One region of the Streptomyces sp. NPDC059534 genome, then DNA from elsewhere that is predicted to be linked to it. Evidence: riboswitches for the same ligand, from Rfam matches in the RefSeq annotation. Region 1 holds a riboswitch; each other region holds the start of a gene.
The links. A riboswitch is a leader RNA that binds a small molecule or an ion and turns the genes downstream of it on or off. The one in region 1 is predicted to bind S-adenosylmethionine.
Positions count from the first base shown of each region.

Region 1 (2,260 bases):
GGTTCGGGTCGATGAGCCCGGCCTCGACGAGCTTCCTGGCGACGCCGACGGTCACGCCGCCCGCGGTCTCGGCGAAGATGCCCTCGGTCTGCGCGAGCAGCTTGATGGCGTCCACGACCTGCTCGTCGTTCACGTCCTCCACGGCGCCGCCGGTGCGGCGGGCGATGTCGAGCACGTACGGGCCGTCGGCCGGGTTGCCGATCGCGAGCGACTTGGCGATCGTGTTCGGCTTCTGCGGGCGGACGACGTCGTGGCCGGCCTTGAAGGCGGCGGAGACCGGGGAGCAGCCCTCGGCCTGGGCGCCGAAGATCTTGTACGGCCTGTCCTCGACGAGCCCCAGCTTGATGAGCTCCTGCAGACCCTTGTCGATCTTGGTGAGCTGGGAGCCGGAGGCGATCGGGATGACCAGCTGGTCGGGGATGACCCAGCCGAGCTGCTCGCAGATCTCGTACGCCAGCGTCTTGGAGCCCTCGCCGTAGTACGGGCGGAGGTTGACGTTCACGAAGCCCCAGCCCTCGCCGAGCGGGTCGCCGATGAGCTCCGAGCAGAAGCGGTTGACGTCGTCGTAGTTGCCCTCGATGGCGACCAGGTCACCGCCGTAGACACCGGCCATGACGACCTTGCCCTGCTCCAGGTCGTGCGGGATGAAGACGCAGGAGCGGAAACCGGCACGGGCGGCGGCGGCGCCGACGGCGCCGGCCAGGTTGCCGGTGGAGGAGCAGGAGAGGGTGGTGAAGCCGAAGGCGCGGGCGGCCTCCAGGGCCTGCGCGACGACCCGGTCCTTGAAGGAGTGGGTCGGGTTGCCGGAGTCGTCCTTGACGAAGAGCTTGCCGGGGGCGACGCCGATCTCGCGGGCGAGGTTGTCGGCCTGGACGAGCTTGGTCCAGCCCGGGTTCAGGTTCGGCTTCTCGGCGACGTCGGCCGGGACGGGCAGCAGCGGGGCGTAGCGCCAGATGTTGGCGGGGCCGGCCTCGATCTGCTTGCGCAGCGCCTCGGGGTCACCGGTGGGAAGGTCGTACGCGACTTCGAGAGGTCCGAAACAGAGTTCGCAGGCGAAGATCGGACCGAGCGGGAAGACTTCACCGCATTCGCGACAGGAAAGCCCGGACGCGGGACCGAGGTCGACGGTGGTGGCGGAAGCGACAGTCTGTGCAGCCATGGAGGCGAGGCCCTTTCTCCTCATCTTTCCCATGACGAATTTTTCGCCATGAGACGGATTTGGCACCTTCCCTAGCCGGGGGCCTCGCTGGAGTACGAGACAAACCGACTGGAGGGTTGCCGGGGCTTCAACGGGCCGTTTCCCTCTGCCCCTCTGGATGAGCGGTATTCGATTGTGAAGCGCGATGGACTTCGTTCCTGCGCTCCGACGCGGTCGGCACCCCGACGTGCATCGGGGATCCGCGTTGCTCAAGACTGTAACCGAAGGCCCGGATGCTTGGACCGGCCGTCCGTAACGCGAGATGGAGATGACGTGCTGGAAGAGGTGGAGCGCTGGCTGGACCGGCGGTCCTGGTCAGTGGCCGACAGGCCGCTGGAGCGGATCCTCGCCGCCAAGCGTTCGACGACCGTCAGCGTGGTGCTGCCCGCGCTGAACGAGGAGGCGACGGTCGGGGACATCGTCGCCGTCATCCGCCGCGAACTGATGTCGGAGGCGGTGCCGCTCGTCGACGAACTGGTGGTGATCGACTCCGGCTCCACCGACCGCACGGCGGAGGTGGCGGCGGCGGCCGGGGCGCGGGTGGTCGCCCGCGACGCGATACTCCCCCGGATACCGGCCGTGCCCGGCAAGGGCGAGGTCCTGTGGCGGTCGCTGATGGCGACGGCCGGGGACGTGGTGTGCTTCGTCGACGCGGACCTGCGGGACTTCTCCGCGGACTTCGTGACGGGGATCGTGGGCCCACTGCTCACCGACCCGGGCATCGACTTCGTGAAGGCGATGTACGACCGGCCCTTCGGCACCGAGCTCGACGGGCCCGCCGCCGGCCGGACCCCCGCCCAGGGCGGCCGGGTCACGGAGCTGGTGGCACGCCCGCTGCTCAACCTGCACTGGCCGCAGCTGGCCGGTTTCGTGCAGCCGTTGGGCGGCGAGTACGCGGCGCGGCGCTCGCTGCTCGAACGGCTGCCGTTCCCGGTCGGCTACGGGGTGGAGCTGGGGCTGCTCGTCGACGCGCTGCACACGGTGGGCCTGGACGCGCTCGCCCAGGTGGACGTGGGGGTGCGCAAGCACCGGCACCAGGACGGGCAGGCGCTGGGCCGGATG
Region 1 covers NZ_JBHWAQ010000042.1:34,978-37,237, forward strand. The annotation lists gene thrC (threonine synthase) at 1-1,183, opposite strand, end outside; SAM riboswitch class I at 1,177-1,323, opposite strand; gene ACFVZH_RS33915 (glucosyl-3-phosphoglycerate synthase) at 1,472-2,260, shown strand, end outside.

Region 2 (2,260 bases), on a different contig from region 1:
GGGCGATGGACCTGATCATGAGCGGCGAGGCGACCGACGCCCAGATCGCCGGGTTCATGGTGGCGCTGCGGGCCAAGGGCGAGACCGTGCAGGAGATCGTCGGTCTCGTACGGACCATGTACGCGCACGCCAACGTGATCGAGGTGCCGGGCCCCGCCGTCGACATCGTCGGCACCGGCGGCGACGGCGCCAAGACGGTCAACATCTCCACGATGGCGTCGATCGTGGTCGCCGGCACGGGAACGAAGGTCGTCAAGCACGGCAACCGCGCCGCGTCCTCCGCCTCCGGCTCCTCCGACGTCCTGGAGAAGCTCGGCATCAATCTGAACCTGACCCCGCGGCGGGTCGCCGAGGTCGCCGAGGAAGCCGGCATCACCATCTGCTTCGCGGTGAAGTTCCACCCCTCGCTGCGGCACGTCGCCGCCGCCCGCGGCCAGCTCGGCATCCGGACGACCTTCAACGTCCTCGGTCCGCTGACCAACCCGGCCAAGGTGACGGCCCAGGCCGTCGGCGTGGCCGACCCGCGGATGGCGCCGATCGTCGCCGGAGTCCTCGCCGAGCGCGGCAACTCCGCGCTGGTCTTCCGCGGCGACGACGGCCTGGACGAGCTGACGACCACGTCCACCTCCCGGGTGTGGGTGGTCAGGGACGGCGGCGTCACCGAGGAGCGCTTCGACCCCCGCGACGTCGGCATCGACCTCGTCCCCCTGGAGGCGCTGCGCGGAGCGGACGCCTCGTACAACGCCGACGTCGCCCGCCGGCTCCTCGCCGGGGAGACCGGTCCGGTACGGGACGCGGTGCTGCTCAACGCGGCGGCGGCGCTCACCGCCCTGGAGCCCGGCACGGGCACCCTGGCGGAGCAGCTGAGCGCGGGCATCGCGAGGGCGGCCGAGTCCCTCGACTCCGGCGCGGCCCGCCGTTCCCTGGAAGGCTGGATCGCCGCCACCAACGCCTGATCGGCGCGTATGCCGCGCGTGACCCCGGTCCAGCATCCGGACCGGGGTCTTGCGCCTCGGCGATCATGTGGCAGGATGCTCTACAGGTCACGAGTGACAGCGTTTTGGCCCCGGCTTGCTGTCCGGCAACCCTCCGTCCGTGGCGGGGTGCCCCGGGTGATGACCAGGCCGTAGGCAGCGAGGTCTACGGCAAGCGCGGACCCCTCGAACACCAGGGGTCCTGGTCTCTCGAGGAGCTTTTTCCGTGAGCAAGCGAATGCGATAGGGCGAGTCCGCCCCTACTTCACCCTCGGAACAGGGTCACTTCCGCGTACCCGCGTGCGACCCCGTCGTCTCCGAGGCATCACCCGTACCCCGCCGTGTCCGGCCGCGTACGGGATCACCGAAGCCATTCCGCACCGCCCGCCGGGAGATACCGCCATGTCCGCACGCCCGAACACCGCCACCGTCGAGACCGCCGCCGCCGAGTCCGCCGACCCCTGCTGCGCCGCCCCGCTGGCCGTCCTCGGCCGGGACGTCACCGTCCCGCTCGTCACCGGCGGCGAGGTGACCTACGCGGCGCTCGACTACGCGGCCAGCGCGCCGGCCCTCCAGCGGGTCTGGGACGACGTCGCCGCGTACGCCCCCTACTACGGCAGCGTCCACCGCGGCGCCGGCTACCTCTCCCAGCTCTCCACCGACCTCTTCGAGAACAGCCGCGTCACCGTCGCCGAGTTCCTCGACTGCCGGCCCGGCGACCAGGTCGTCTTCACCCGCTCCACCACCGACTCGCTCAACCTGCTCGCCGCCACGCTCCCCGCCGACTGCCAGGTCTTCGTCTTCGAGACCGAGCACCACGCCTCGCTGCTGCCCTGGCGGGACGCCCGCGTCACCTACCTCAACGCGCCGCGCACCCCGGAGCAGGCCGTCGCCACCCTGGAGCGGGCCCTCGCCGACCGCGACCCCTACGGCCCCGCGCTGGTCTGCGTCACCGGTGCCTCCAACGTCACCGGCGAGCTGTGGCCGGTGCGGGAGCTCGCCGCCGCCGCGCACGCCCACGGCGCCCGGATCGTGCTCGACGCCGCGCAGCTCGCGCCCCACCACCCGGTCTCCGTGCGGGAGTTGGACGTGGACTGGGTCGCCTTCTCCGGCCACAAGCTGTACGCGCCCTTCGGCTCCGGAGTCCTCGCGGGCCGCGCCGACTGGTTCCAGGACGCCGAGCCCTACCTCGCGGGCGGCGGCGCCTCCCGCAAGGTGGCGCGCCGCGCCGACGGCGGTGTGGACGTGGAGTGGCACACCACCGCGGCCCGGCACGAGGCCGGCTC
Region 2 covers NZ_JBHWAQ010000002.1:282,655-284,914, forward strand. The annotation lists gene trpD (anthranilate phosphoribosyltransferase) at 1-956, shown strand, start outside; SAM riboswitch class IV at 1,042-1,158, shown strand; gene ACFVZH_RS03590 (aminotransferase class V-fold PLP-dependent enzyme) at 1,377-2,260, shown strand, end outside.
Region 2: it holds a riboswitch for S-adenosylmethionine, as region 1 does, so the genes downstream of both, ACFVZH_RS03590 (aminotransferase class V-fold PLP-dependent enzyme) here and thrC (threonine synthase) in region 1, are expected to answer to the same signal.

Region 3 (2,260 bases), on a different contig from region 1:
TGGGGGAGGGTCAGGCGAAGTACGACTTGAACTCGGTGAGGCTGATGCGCCTGTCGCCGTCGGTGTCGGCCTCTCGGACGAAGTCGGCGAGCTTTACTCCGCCGAGGGTGCCGCCGTTGGCCAGGTCGTAGTCCCTCAACTCGCGCAGTCGGATCTCTCCGCTTCCGTCCGTGTCGATGTCCGCGAACACTGCCTCGGCCTCGGCCTCGGTCATCTTGCCCACTTGGTCCTCCTGAGGTTCGTGTACGGGGAATGACTTCACGGCAGGGGACGCCTGGGATCAAACGTCAGTCGGTACGCCATGCGAGGCCCGGCAGATTCACTACATCGGGCGCAGCGGATCCACGCCTACCGACCTACTGGACCTGAGGGCGTACGGAGGCCGCTGCCCGCTGTCCCTGATCTTCACTCCAGGCCAACACGTGGCCTACACCCAGTTCAAGCCGGTTCTGGCGGAGATACCGTCCAGGCAGGACGAGCCAGTCCTGACCCAGGCCCGCAGGAGGAAGTGGGCGACGTCCGAATCCCGTTCGCGGACCTCGCTGCCCCAAGACCTCTCCCTCCCTACGGGTTAGGAGTGGTGAATGGCTTCGGTGAGCCGGTGGGCCGCGTCGACGGCGGCCTTCGCGAGTCGGGTGCCGGGGTGTCGGGTGAGGCGTTGGATCGGGCCGGTGACCGTGACGGCGGCCACGACGCGGTCGGACGGGCCGCGGACCGGCGCCGAGACGGAGGCCATGCCGGGTTCGCGTTCACCGATCGACTGGGCCCAGCCTCGGCGCCGTACGCCGCTCAGGGCGGTGGCGGTGAAGCGAGCGCCCTGCAGGCCCTGGTAGAAGCGCTCGGGCTCCTCCCAGGCCAGCAGGACCTGGGCAGCGGAGCCGACCTTCATGGGGAGGGTGGACCCCACCGGCACGATGTCGCGCAGGCCGGCGGTTCGCTCGGCGGCGGCGATGCAGACGCGCAGCTCACCCTGGCGTCGGTAGAGCTGCGCGCTCTCGCCGGTGGCGTCCCGAAGGGAGGTGAGGACCGGACCGGCCGCGGCCAGTAGGCGGTCCTCGCCCGCGGCAGCCGAGAGCTCACCAAGTCGAGGGCCAAGGACGAAGCGGCCCTGCACGTCCCTGCCTACCAGACGGTGACGTTCGAGTGCGAGGGCGAGTCGATGGGCCGTAGGCCGGGCCAGGCCGGTGGAAGCGACCAGCCCCGCCAGAGTGGCCGGGCCCGACGCGAGCGCGCCGAGTATCACCGCTGCCTTGTCGAGGACGCCAACACCACTAGAAATATCCGAAATGTCCATGAAGGGGGTACTCCAGTCTCGTGCCGCGAGCCATGACTTGCGGCGACCTCGCTCAGGGGAGGGCAGGGATGATCAGCGGGAAAGGGCCGAAGCGGTCGGCCGATATGCCGCGGTGATCGCGAGATGGGTACGCGGAAAGCCCGGGGTGGACAGAGCCGGGGCGAAAGGCAGCACAGAGAGCACCGTGTCTCCTCATCTTTTCCCGCGCCACGTTGGCGCGAGCCGGAGTTGGCACTGATCCCGACGACACGGCGTGAACATTGAGCGCCGAGTCGACCGGGGAGTTGCCGGGGCTTCGTAGGGCCGGTCCCTCCACCCCTCTGGATGATTCGCGGAGAACGATACAAGACTCCCGGGGCTGCCGTGCTCGCTGCCCCGTGCGAGTGAACGTCATGCCGCGCGACGACCTGGTCGATCTGCAGACTCACCAGGCGTGCGCTGCGATCGACCGTGCCACCTTCCTGGCCGAGCTGTGAGACGTCAGGCAGCGGGGCGCCACGACCGGCATGTGCTTCCAATGAGGGCCGGCCGGGGCGTCGGCTGGCTACCTCGCACCAGTTACCCCCTTCGGACCTCCCGCCTCCCCGGGCGGGAGGCGCATGGGCAGTACCGACCGGCGTGCGCCAGGGCCTTCACACGTGCCCTCACTGCGGGCGGTCTCCGTGTCGGTGGCCTGGTTGTGCCGTCAGCCCCTTCGCTCCAGAGGGTGCGGTGTTGTGTGGCGGGCTGGTTCCGCCATGGGTGCCGCTCTCGCCGAGGGCGACTGTAGCTGCGTGCGCCGGGGTCCGGGCGGAGTGTTCGGCCTCCGGGTTGTGGGCGTGCCGGGCGGCGGCCCCGGCGTCGCGACGCAGCATGATGGAGATATGCGTTCTCGGCCCGTGCTCGTCTACGACGGAGACTGCGGCTTCTGTACGACGTCGGCAAAGTTCGCCGAAAGGCGCGTACGGCCCCGCTGCGACTTCATTC
Region 3 covers NZ_JBHWAQ010000027.1:100,431-102,690, forward strand. The annotation lists gene ACFVZH_RS28570 (EF-hand domain-containing protein) at 11-214, opposite strand; gene ACFVZH_RS28575 (IclR family transcriptional regulator) at 572-1,294, opposite strand; SAM riboswitch class I at 1,484-1,625, opposite strand; gene ACFVZH_RS28580 (thiol-disulfide oxidoreductase DCC family protein) at 2,158-2,260, shown strand, end outside.
Region 3: it holds a riboswitch for S-adenosylmethionine, as region 1 does, so the genes downstream of both, ACFVZH_RS28575 (IclR family transcriptional regulator) here and thrC (threonine synthase) in region 1, are expected to answer to the same signal.